4 regions of the Lysinibacillus sp. FW12 genome follow, and region 3 is predicted to be linked to each of the others. Evidence: riboswitches for the same ligand, from Rfam matches in the RefSeq annotation. Region 3 holds a riboswitch; each other region holds the start of a gene.
What was found. A riboswitch is a leader RNA that binds a small molecule or an ion and turns the genes downstream of it on or off. The one in region 3 is predicted to bind cobalamin.

Region 1 (3,138 bases), 2.3 Mb from region 3:
TAATAGCTAGTAAAATGGATACGAGACTCGTCAGCAAGAAAAAAGCTGGTAGTAATAGTAATTTAATATAGTATTTAAGCGGGATTTTCGCACCTATAATGATAAAAGCACTCATTACAAAAAATGTAATGAGTGAAAGACCTTCATCTTTCATGATAAGCGTTACTAGAAGTAGTCCAAGTGAAAAGATCATTTTTTCAAGTGGATGAACGAACGCTAGCTTATTGAGGTAGGCATATTTATCAATGAGCAACATGTTGGTTAACCTTCTTTATGTTTGCCGCGCATATAGCCAATGAAGTAGCCAATAAAACCAGCACCAATAGCGGCTTGTAGGACGAATAATAAGCTTTCGATTTCACCACTTGGCGGCTCCCATAAGCTGTCGAACCACGGTTCATATTCTGCATCGATTTCTCCAATAGCAGCTTCTGCTTCTCCATCAGCACCACCAAATTCTGCTCCTTTTTGGATGAACAGTGGGATGATGGCTAACAGCACTACAATCACTAATAGCAATACATTACGTTTCATTTTAATGTGCCTCCTTTGTAGAGAAAACACGTAAAGTTTTTAATTCGCTGACATTGTATTTTTTCAAGAAATTCATCACAATGACTGTTAAAATTCCTTCACTAACGGCTAACGGAATTTGTGTTAAGGCAAAAATTCCTGCGAACTTTGTAAAGGATGCCATAAAACCTCCAACCTCTGAAGGGAAGGCTAGTGCTAGTTGGACAGAAGTCACAATATATGTACCTAAGTCACCAAGCATAGCGGCAAAGAAAACGGCAAGTGAAAATGACAACCCTATTTGTTGAGCCCCTTTAAAAACAAAGTAAGCAATAAACGGACCGACAATAGCCATAGAAAAGGCATTGGCTCCTAAAGTAGTGATACCACCATGCGCTAATAGTAATGATTGGAATAATAACACAATCGTCCCAATGACACTCATTGCTAAAGGTCCAAATAAAACTGTTCCAAGTCCAACGCCAGTTGGGTGGGAGCAGCTCCCGGTAACAGAGGGGATCTTTAAGGCCGATAGCACAAAAGCAAAGGCTCCTGAAAGCCCTAAGAGCATTTTTGTTTCAGGGTTTTCTTCCATTGTTTTTCGAATGGAACGCAATCCTAGAATAATAAAGGGAGTCGTGATGACCCACCAAAAAATGGCCCATTCAATGGGTAAAAAGCCTTCCATGATATGCATAGCAAAGGCCCGGTTTGGCACGATTAACAAGGCCAATAAAAAATAACTAAGTTTCCACCATGAAAATGTCAAAAGCTTTCCTCCTAACGATTAGTTTTTTAAGAATGTAGCGTGCGTAAAATAAAAAAGCACTTCTCCGCTGCTGGAAAAGTGCATAGCTAAAAAAAGCAAATCATTCTCATCTGCTAAGCCGCACACCTATCCTCGTAGGTTGAAACGATCACCTTTTTTTCGGCAGGTCTCCTGGCTCTAGTTCAACACTTTATAGGTCTTCCCATCATTGGACAGTGACATTATCTATAAAGCTCCCTATTACAGTGGCGGGACCGCGCCGGATTCAAACCGGCTTCCCTTTTAAGTAAAATGGCAAGCATTTTACACCGAAAAAACATAAAGTTGTGAGATTTCACGACAAAGTGTAACATAAATTTCCATAATTGTGCTAGATTTTTTTATATAAAAATTTTTAATTGCATATCCATATAGAAAATTTAGATAGAAGTAAGGAGAACTTAGTTTTTTAAAGAATAAGATTCGAGCAAAATTGATAAATTTGTCATAAATTTTTAAAGAAATATTGAAATTTTAAAATAATAAGATATGATAGAGACAGTTTTCTAAACAATTGAAGAAGATAATAAATTTCATATAAAACGTCAATAAGTGCTCGAATAGCTCGAGATAATAGGGAAATTGGTGAAAATCCAATACAGCCCCCGCTACTGTAATAGCTGATGAATTCGCAGGTACCACTGGTGAAAACTTGGGAAGGTGCGATAGTAAAATGAAGCTTAAGTCAGGAAACCTGCTTATTTGATTGTGCATGCAAACTTTTCGGAGGGAGAAGTTGAAGCGAGAGCGAGTACCTGTATTTTATTCTATTCGTTTTTATTTGGCTTCTACAAAACCTTTACTCTTCGTTAAGAGTGAGGGTTTTTTCTTTTTCCAGAAAGCAAATGAGGGGAGACAGAAGATGACAACATGGAATTTAGAGGGGATGAAAACACATCTCTTTATTTGCAATGGCAGTAGCTGCATGAGAAAGGATGCTGAGGAAATTACCTTAGCCATTCGAGATGAAATACAGCGACAAGCACTCGATCAGGAAATACATACGACAAGAACGCGCTGTAATGGACGATGCAAGGATGCTTGTGTAGTCATCGCCTATCCACAAGGAAATTGGTATCGAGTGCCATCAACAGAGCATGCAAGAATACTCGTACAAGATTTACATCATGAATCATTATACAACGAACATGTCTTTACACTTCGGGAAGGTACATTACAGCGTACAGCACAAACGACAGCCATTAAAGGGATCGAAAAGGTGAAAGAGGGGTAACAGCATGGCGCAAAAAGGGAAAATTTTCGTAGTGGGCTTTGGACCTGGAGATTTTAAGCATATTACGACACGAGCAGTAGAGGCTTTACAACAAAGTGATATGATCATAGGCTATAAAACCTATGTAGAGCTTATTCAAGATTTAGTCAGTGCAAAGTCTATTGTCAGTACCGGAATGACAGAAGAGGTATCACGTGCTCAAGAGGCTGTTCGTCAAGCAGAATCAGGCAGCATCGTCTCCGTAATTTCGAGTGGGGATGCTGGCGTCTATGGTATGGCGGGATTAGTGTACGAAGTGTTAATCGAATTAGGCTGGACAGAAGCTACAGGCATTGAAGTAGAAATAGTTCCTGGTATTTCAGCAATCAATTCATGTGCTAGTTTACTAGGGGCTCCGATTATGCATGATGCTTGTACCATTAGTCTGAGTGATCACCTAACACCATGGAATTTAATTGCAAAGCGTGTCGAGGCTGCTGCAATGGCTGATTTTGTTATTGCTTTATACAATCCTAAAAGTGGTAGGAGAACAAGACAAATTGTAGAAGCACAACGAATTCTCTTAGAATATCGCTCGCCAGAC
Region 2 (3,138 bases), 880 kb from region 3:
TTATTAAAAGGCATTTGCGCATAAAAATTTCGGAACATTTCGGGGCTTACTACTTTATAAAAATCTTTACCACCAGCATTTGTGGGCATTTCAAAAGCATGATTACCCTTTGCTGGTATTTGAATATATCGAGCATGTGAGAACACGGGGTTAGGATTATGCTGTGCTTCCTTGTTGTCACGGTAATCAAAAATAGTTTTAATACCTAACATTTCAAATCGCTCTTTATCTGCTGATGTCATTTTACCAAGTGCTGCAGAGCGGTAGAATAAACCCTTCTTTACAATACGTCCATCCCTTGTCTTATATCCCCCCATATCTCGGAAATTATAGACTGCCTCAAACGGAATAACCTGTGTATCTAACTGTTCCATTCACTACCCTCCCTAAATTATTAAGCATTCTTACCTTTATTCTATAGAACAAATTAAATTAATTCCAATTTTCACGCTAGGTAATAACTAACCATATAAAAATGGCTAGCCGTTAGATCGGCTAGCCTTGAATTGTTATTTAAATAACTCTGGATACACAGCTTTAGCTACTAATTCTACTGCTTCTCCAATACGTGGACCAGGACGATTAGAGATATCAGTATCAAGAGACTGTACAGCTTTATCTTGAATAGCTTTCACAGTATTCCAACCATCACGTGTCAAAATTTCCCCTATAGGATCTTCTGTATAGTTTACTGTTGTTAATATAACCTCTGGATTTTTCGCAATAACCTCTTCCTCAGACACTTGCGCCCAATTGTCTAAATCAGCAAAGACATTCTTAACATTGGCTGCATTTAATATTTCTTGCTGGAAAGTTCCAGCGCCTGCCGTATAAATATCTGGCTTAGGACTAATCTCTAAATAAACATTTTTCGGTGCTTTTACTTCTTTCACCTTTGTTTGTACTTCAGTAATTTTCGCTTTAATCTGTTCGTTTAATTCATTTCCTTTATCTTCAACACCCATTACAGCAGCTAGTTGTTCAATATCCCCATAAACATCATCAAATGATGTGGCAGATTCAATAACAAAAACTTTCAGTCCCGCATCTTCTAATGGTTTCAATGCATCCTTAGAGCCAATTGTGTAAGCAATGACCACATCTGGCTTTAAGGCTATAATGCGTTCACTATCGAAATTCTGAGAATCAGATACTCGTTCGATTTTTTGTGCTGCTTCTGGATATGTGTCATACTCTGTTGCTCCTACGATTTTCTCACCAACACCTAGTGCAAATAAAATCTCCGTATTACTTGGTTGTAAGGAAACAATAGTTTTTGGTACTTCTTTAAATTCTACTTCTACACCACGATCATCTGTTACTTTGTAGGTTGTTTGTTCAGTTTGTTGCGTATCCTGTGAAGCCTCTTTATTTTTTGTATCTTCTGAGGTACCACAACCTGCTAAAACTAATATTAGTACTAGCACTGATAGCCATTGGAAATTAAATACTTTCTTCATTCTTACTCTCCCTTTTCTTTTTCATTGGATAGGATTTACTAATAAACGGTATTTCAGCTATACCTGCTTGGTGATTCATATAGACTGCCATGACAAAGCATACATTTGCTAACAAGCCTAAGTAGTCGAAAAGGATAGCTGGTACCTCTCGTTCCTCTGAAACCTTATGTAATGTACGATATGATTTTTTGGCTTCACTGCGGCAAAGATGTAAAGCAGCAGCAGCCTCTGTGCCCTGAGGTAAAACAAAACTTTGTATTTCTTCCTTCACATGACGAACATAAAAGTCATAGCGTTCGCTTAACCAAGAAAGATCTTCTTCTGTTACTGCTAGCTTTCCTCGGACTGAACCATTGACATGGTAAGCCATAGGTAACATAATCAGCAAATCATCTGCGACAACTTGTACATCCTCCTTTTTTACTGCAGCTAATGCAACCCCTAGATGTGTTGTGAGACTATCTGTTCGAATCTCATAATCAACCGTTGAAGCCTTCTCACGCATAAACGGATAACAAGAATAACGTGCATCCTTTTTCACTTGATGTACCCCCTTCCCATTTTGATAAATTCTTACATGAACGATAGCATAAAAAAACGCCGCTCCTTTAAGCAAAGGAACGACGAAAATAACATAATGATTGCCAATTACTATGACATTACCTATGTAATTTGCCGTATATCCTCCTAGCTTCCGAAGAGTTGTTATACGTTCAAATAAAGGTCGGTCTCCTGGCTTGTACAATTCATTAATGAATTTTAATGAGCTATAAAGAACCTTCCCATCTCCTTGGAGACAGTGGTATATCTTTATAATGGCTGTACTTACAGTTGCGGAAACAGCTTCGGTTTTTCACCGAATTCCCGATTATGCTAGTTAGCACCTTTATTCTGCAAGAATATTTCATTTGTAAAGCAGTTTACCATATATTAATAGGAAAAAACAGTTGTACTCCAAATAGAAACTTTACATCTGTACAAAAAAACACCATCTCGCTACTTTGAACGGATGGCTGCCTTATATTTCTTTTTGTGTTTAACTTCGTGCTCTTCATCAATTAAGCGGTGTGCAATAGCTATTAATTTAGAGTCATTCGTTTGATCATAAAGCTTTTTAAAAGAAATAATAATATCATAGCGAATAAGAGAGGGATGCTTTTCATCCAAACATGTTTGAAATCTCTTAGCTAGATACGAGACAACTAAGTCTCTTTGTACTTGACCTGCTAATCCAATTTTCCAAATAGCTTGTAACGCGTTCCTCGCCGTGGCAAATCGCTCATCATACGTCACAGCCCAAATTTTCAAAAAATCCTCCAATACCCTTTCTTCTGGATCACTTTTTGCGGCTAAGGCACATAAAATTTGTGCAGCACGTGCACGAGCATGTCCATCTTTGTATGTAAGTGCTTGTACAAGCTGTTCCCATACTGCATATGTCCAATCTACGGGCTCCTGCATAATTTTCATTAGTTCCTCGTAAGATTCATATTGAATATCGTGGTCACGCTCTGTTAGATTACTAAAAAGTTGCAAAATCTCTTTTTCCATAATTTATCCCTACCTTTATTGATTCAGAACGTAATAAAATTTGATTTATGGTACACTTAACTTAATTTTTTCGCAAAGAAGGTGAGTTTATGAATAAATTTAATGCTAGGAAATTGATTTTTCGAGT
Region 3 (3,138 bases):
TAAATGGCGATGATCAGAACCCCAAATCATTCTTGTCATATGCGGCACAACTAAGCCTACAAAACCAATTGTCCCAGAAACCGCTACAGCCGCTCCCGTTAACATGGACCCACCTGCTAAAATCAAATGCTTACTCCGCTTTACATTAACCCCAAGATGTTTCGCTCTCTCTTCACCATATAATAAAACATTTAGCTCTCTTCTTTGTGTCCATAGCATAAGTGAGCCAATCAAAACAAACGGGATAATCATTTGGACATATGGCCATCCACGCATTGATACAGATCCAAGTAACCAACCAACGACTTGGCGTAGCTCTTCACCAGATAAAGCAATCATTAAAGAAATGAGTGAACCTAAAAATGAACTAAAAATAACACCTGTTAATATCAATGTCTCCATTTTTAATGAACGGTCTACCATTCTAGCAAAACTCATCACAACTACCATCGTGATAATAGCGCCAATCATACTAAAAATGGGTAATGCATATAAACCTACAATAGGAATAGATAGGCTAAAAAAGATCGTCATTACAGCACCAACCGAAGCACCAGATGAAACACCTAGTGTATATGGATCTGCTAATGGATTTTTTAGCAAACCTTGAAAGGCAGCTCCTGCAATAGCTAGAGAAGCCCCTACTAGTCCCGCTAACAATACACGTGGCAAGCGGATTTTCCAAAAGATATTGGCGGCTGTTTCATCAACCGCCTGATTCCACAATACTTCAAATGGAATATGCACTGAGCCTATTGCTACGCCACACCAGATGCTAATAAGAAGAAGCGTGCCTGTTACTAAATAGGCTACTGCTATTTTTTTCACTTAAATACCTCTGGATAGATCGCTTTTGCTAATTCTTCAAGACCTTCTCCTAAACGAGGACCTTGACGACTTGTTGTGTTTTCATCTACTTGTACAATTGCTTTATTTTTCACAGCATTAATTGTATCGAAGCCAGCACGCTGTGGTATTTTAGTTAAAATATCTGGTACATAGTGATATGTCACCACGATGACATCTGGATTTTTAGCGATAATTTGTTCTGCATCAATTTTATACCAATCATCAGCATCTGCCGCTACATTTTCTGCATGGATCATTTCAAGCATCGCGTTCATAAACGTACCATTCCCAGCTGTATAGATATCTGGCTCATCAGATGCTTCTACTAGCACTTTCTTTGGTTCAACATCTTTTACTTTGGCCAGCACTTCTTCTACCTTTGCCTTCATGTTGGCAATAACTTCTTCAGCCTCTAGCAATTTCCCTGTAGCTCGACCAAGCTGCTCAATCGTCGTGTATGTCTCATTAAAATCTTGTGCATTATTGACGACAAATACTTTTACACCCGCTGACTCAAGCTGTTCAATCGCTGCTTCTGAAAGAGACATGCTAGATTCATGTGAAAAAACGATATCTGGGTTGAGGGCAATAATTTTTTCAATATTGTATTCCATACCACCAACCTTTTCCTTTTCAGCTACCTCTGGTGGATAATCATCGTTGTCTGTAACCCCTACTATTTCATCTTTTAAACCAAGGCTAAATAATATTTCAGTATTACTTGGAATAAGTGAAACAATTTTCTCTGGAGGAGCTTCTAGTGTTATAACCTTGCCAATGGCATCTGTTATGGTCATTGGGAAAGTTGCTTCGTCCACCTGTGATGTCTCTTGCTGTGTTTGCGGTTCATTAGACGACTTGTCGTTTTTCTCCTCTTGGCCACAGGCAGCTAGCAACCCTAGTGTTAAAAATGCTGATAATCCTATCTTCCAAAATTTCTTCATGTGAATCCTCCTTCGTTGATCTGTGCTTTATTTGGGCAGAAATTCTCCTACACAAATAAGACCCCTCATCTACGAATGATGAAGGGTTAACATTGCACCAAAGAACTGATACAAAATCCACCACCCTATCCTCGTAGGCTGTTATGTCTATACTATAAAGGCAGGTCTCCTGGCTTATGCTTATTACGTCTTTTCAAGCCTTCCCGAATATCATCAGTGGCATCTTTTGAAAAAACTCACATTTACAGTGGCGGGACCGCATCGGAATTACACCGTTTTCCCTTTTCACTTTACTTAAGTAAAGAACCTTTATACTATTCAGTTGATTTTATTATACATGAAAACGAAAAAAAGTCGCCCCCATTCAAGACGACTTCTAGCTTCTATACAATATCAGAAAAATATTGTACGGTTTTCATCTGATCTCCAATTTGTCGCAATGACCATGCCTGTTCTAAATAAACGTCCGCAAGCTTTTCATACTTTCCACCAAATTTTTGCGCCCATTCAACTGCTACGACACTTTCATATAACAGCGCCATTTTCTTTGCAACATCTTTTGCTTCAAATGTTTTCGTGGCATCATCTAAAGCACTAAAAATTTGTAAGATCCCAGCTAGTTTCACCAATTGCTCTCTCACAATTTGCACCAAAGCGCTATCTTTTAATTTTTCTAACCGTTCTTCCATCTCACTGACAAATAGCTCATGTACCTGATACTTATCCACTAACCGAATAAGCTCTAACGCCAGAATATTAGCCGTGCCCTCCCATACCGTCAACACTTGAGCATCTCTCAGTAAGCGCGGTGTCACAAAGTCCTCAATATAACCATTGCCACCATGTAATTCAATTGCTTCACTAGCATAATGAACCGCTTGCTCTGCCGTTTCCTTTTTCATAATGGCAATATATAAACGATTCATAATAACATCTTGTTGTGTTCCATGCCCATTCGTTACTTTATCGTATAATTGAATAAGATCAAAAACGGTCGCTACTTCTACATGTAGCTTAGCTGCAAATTTCCCTAATGTATCTTGAATCATTGGGTATTGTGTTAAAGGCTTGCCAAATGCATATCGATTTGTCACATAATGCTTCGCCTCTAAGAAACCTCGACGCATAATCCCAATCGATGCTACGGCATTGCAAATTCTTGAGAGATTCAGTGCCTCCAGCATATAATAAATCCCCTTACTTTGTTCACCTACAACATAAGCAAGTGCACCATCAAATTCAACCTCACCAGATGGAACTGCCCGAACACCCAACTTATCTTTTAGTCGTCGAATACGTAGATGATTTGCCGTTCCGTCTTCTTTACGCCAAGGAACAGCAAATA
Region 4 (3,138 bases), 710 kb from region 3:
TCTTTTAATGAATTCATAATGTAACCAAAGTTTTCTGCAAAATTGTTATAAAGATTCACATTTTTTTGTCCTTTAATCTTTGCAGCATAACTGGCAAAGTTCAAACCAGCCCCGTAAACTTGTAGTGCACCATTCGCAAGATCCCCCTTTTGGAGAAGCTCAATACCATCCTTTAAAAAATTGTCACTTTCATCAAAGTGACACTCCGTAATGTATTTATGTCCGCTATGAAATAATTTTAAATTTTTTATAATTGTATGTGCTGTTTCTTCGCTAATAGATGCGTCGATGTCCATTAATAACTGATTAATTGGTTTTACGAGCTGGGCATACGGGCTATCATGAGTTTCACATGTTTCAGCAATGGCGTTTCTTAATTCTTTTGCATTCATCGTATCTTCTCCTTTTTCATCATTTAGATTATTGAATAATTTACCTCATTTTTTCAAAGACAAACTCTCCTGAATTTTCAGAAATATGTTATGATAACATGTAATGAAGGAGGGATTTTGTATGTTTCGATCAATAGCACCCCCAACAATGTCTTTACAGTAGAATCTACTGTTTAGGCATCCGATAACTGATTGCTCATTCTTATTAGATTCTACTGTATAGGCTCAAACTATATGCGTAGAAAGTAGGAATTTTTAATGAGCGGGAAATTAGCATTTGTATTATCTATGGTTATTTTTGGTGCTGTCGGTGTTTTTGCAAGGTATATTCCTTTAGCTTCTAGTGAGATTGCCTTTTGGATGAGTGGCATTGGTGCTTGTTTTTTACTAGTAATTTTTATTTATAAAAAGGAAAGCTTTGCAAGAAGCGCTATTGTCCTGAATAAATGGCCGTTATTAATTTCAAGTGTTGCTTTATGTGGAAATTGGATATTTTTATTTCAGGCGTATAAGGAAACGACCATTGCTAATGCTGCCCTAAGTTATTATTTTGCACCCGTATTGGTCATCTGTTTATCGCCTATTATTTTAAAAGAAAAGCTAGTTGCAAGAAAAATAGTATATGTTGTTGTAGCACTTATCGGTCTTTTTTTGATAGTGCAAAGTCAGAACGCAGAAAATAGTGGACACTTAATTGGTATTGTCTATGGTCTGATTGCGGCATGCTTTTACACCCTACTAACATTTACAAATAAAAATATTCGCGGGTTAAAGGAACCACATAATACGATTATCCAACTCTGTTTAGCTGCATTTTTCCTCAGCCTCTATATTGTAGGAACGACGGGTTTTCAGGTGATGCAAATAAATTTTGCTTCTATTCTATTACTCATCGTATTGGGCATTGTCCATGCAGGTATAGGATTTTATTTATTCTTTTTAGGCATGTCACAGCTAAAAGGTCAAAGTATAGCTATTCTTAGCTATATTGATCCACTGACATCATTAGTGATCTCCACGATGATTATTGGAGAAAAAATGACGCTGCTACAACTAATAGGAGCCATTCTCCTATTAGGCTCCACATTACAAAGTGAAATTGAAAAAGTGTAAAAGGGTTTGACAGGAAGAATAAGCTGTCGTAGATTTAAAGTAATTTAATAAAAGCATTAGGTGCCCAAAGGGGAGAATAGGGAATAAAGTGAAAATCTTTAGCGGACCCGCCACTGTATAAGGGAGTTCTATAGTAAATACCACTAGCGCGTTGCTGGGAAGGTGCTATGGAATGCTGAACTTGAGCCAGGAGACCTGCCTATTTGCTTTAAAAGGTATGGATGATGGAAAAGTCTGTAGTTTATTTGTTGTGACGATAAACTACAGGCTTTTTCTTTTTGTCTTAAAAGGAAAGGAGAAATTATCATGCAATTACTACAAAACACGTTACAAAACATCCAAGGTGCTGACATGAAAACGAGGGAGCAAGCAAGAAAGCGTATAGATGCTCTCTGTAAGCCCCCTGGTAGTTTAGGAAAACTAGAGTCCATTGCTGTGCAGCTTTCTGGGATAACTGGACAATTATATCCGCTCGTTGATAAAAAGGTCATTATTATCTGTGCTGCTGATCACGGTGTTTGTGAAGAAGGTGTAACCACGAATCCACAAGATGTTACGGTCTTTCAAACATTAAATTTCCCTCAAGGTGGTACAGGTGTTTGCGCGATTGCAAACATTACCAATGCCAAGGTGGTCACAGTAGATGTAGGGGTGAAAGAAGAGATTCCACACGGTGCAGGTGTCATCATCAATAAAATTAAGTACGGTACAGACAATATGGCAAAAGGACCTGCCATGTCTAAAGAGGAAGCCATTCAAGCAATTGAAGTAGGAATTCATGTGGCGACAGAGGAAATAGCAAAAGGGGCTAATGTACTTGGCACAGGTGAAATGGGCATTGGTAATACAACACCTAGTGCTGCTATTTTAGCTGTATTGACTGGATGTGATCCAATTGAAGTAACAGGGTTTGGGGCAGGTGTAGGCAATGGTGGCATTGCTCATAAAGCAGCGGTTATTAAAAAAGCTATTGAGGTCAATCAACCAGACCCTCAAGACGGTTTAGATGTATTAGCTAAAGTCGGGGGCTTAGAGATAGGGGCCATGACTGGTATCATACTAGGGGCAGCTGTCCATCGTAAGCCGGTTGTGATTGATGGTTTTATTTCAACTATTGCCGCACTTATCGCATATAAGCTTGAACCGAAAGTAAAAGATTATATTATCCCTTCCCATGCTTCAGAGGAACCGGGTGCTAAAATTGCCGCAGCGTTACTCGGCATTGAACCAATGCTACATATGAACATGCGCTTAGGAGAAGGCTCTGGTGCCGCCTTAGCTTTTCCCATTTTAGATGCAGCCTGCTCCATGATGAACAATATGGTGACGTTAGAGGAAGCGATGCAACTATTAGCTAAATAAAAAAGGAATAAGCCTGTATAGTTGCAATACTATTTGGGCTTATTCCCCATTCATTATGCTCGATTTAGCTTACGTAAAGGCAAACGCCATTTCATCATATAGGAAAGAATGCGTAACACTGTGATGATGGCGAATAAAATATAAAGGAAGATGTCTCCTGTAAACACTTCAAATCCAATAATTAGCCCTGCAAGTGCAGCCCAAACACCATACACCTCATCTCGTAGAACTAATGGTTTACGTCTAGCCAATAAATCACGCACAATGCCGC

Region 1: it holds a riboswitch for cobalamin, as region 3 does, so the genes downstream of both, SJW71_RS09810 (energy-coupling factor ABC transporter permease) here and SJW71_RS21555 (ABC transporter substrate-binding protein) in region 3, are expected to answer to the same signal.
Region 2: it holds a riboswitch for cobalamin, as region 3 does, so the genes downstream of both, SJW71_RS02595 (hypothetical protein) here and SJW71_RS21555 (ABC transporter substrate-binding protein) in region 3, are expected to answer to the same signal.
Region 4: it holds a riboswitch for cobalamin, as region 3 does, so the genes downstream of both, cobT (nicotinate-nucleotide--dimethylbenzimidazole phosphoribosyltransferase) here and SJW71_RS21555 (ABC transporter substrate-binding protein) in region 3, are expected to answer to the same signal.

What each region holds. Positions count from the first base shown of each region.
Region 1 covers NZ_CP139094.1:1,924,326-1,927,463, forward strand. Annotated here, with positions in the region: gene cbiQ (cobalt ECF transporter T component CbiQ) at 1-256, opposite strand, end outside; gene SJW71_RS09805 (energy-coupling factor ABC transporter substrate-binding protein) at 262-534, opposite strand; gene SJW71_RS09810 (energy-coupling factor ABC transporter permease) at 536-1,282, opposite strand; cobalamin riboswitch at 1,427-1,610, opposite strand; cobalamin riboswitch at 1,855-2,037, shown strand; gene SJW71_RS09815 ((2Fe-2S) ferredoxin domain-containing protein) at 2,184-2,555, shown strand; gene cobJ (precorrin-3B C(17)-methyltransferase) at 2,560-3,138, shown strand, end outside.
Region 2 covers NZ_CP139094.1:484,175-487,312, reverse strand. Annotated here, with positions in the region: gene SJW71_RS02605 (tyrosine-protein phosphatase) at 1-374, opposite strand, end outside; gene SJW71_RS02600 (ABC transporter substrate-binding protein) at 510-1,460, opposite strand; gene SJW71_RS02595 (hypothetical protein) at 1,444-2,001, opposite strand; cobalamin riboswitch at 2,166-2,363, opposite strand; gene SJW71_RS02590 (hypothetical protein) at 2,457-3,011, opposite strand; gene ytvI (sporulation integral membrane protein YtvI) at 3,101-3,138, shown strand, end outside.
Region 3 covers NZ_CP139094.1:4,204,094-4,207,231, forward strand. Annotated here, with positions in the region: gene SJW71_RS21550 (FecCD family ABC transporter permease) at 1-828, opposite strand, end outside; gene SJW71_RS21555 (ABC transporter substrate-binding protein) at 825-1,793, opposite strand; cobalamin riboswitch at 1,936-2,119, opposite strand; gene SJW71_RS21560 (acyl-CoA dehydrogenase family protein) at 2,177-3,138, opposite strand, start outside.
Region 4 covers NZ_CP139094.1:3,492,947-3,496,084, reverse strand. Annotated here, with positions in the region: gene SJW71_RS18160 (hypothetical protein) at 1-392, opposite strand, end outside; gene SJW71_RS18155 (DMT family transporter) at 651-1,505, shown strand; cobalamin riboswitch at 1,547-1,722, shown strand; gene cobT (nicotinate-nucleotide--dimethylbenzimidazole phosphoribosyltransferase) at 1,812-2,867, shown strand; gene SJW71_RS18145 (trimeric intracellular cation channel family protein) at 2,921-3,138, opposite strand, start outside.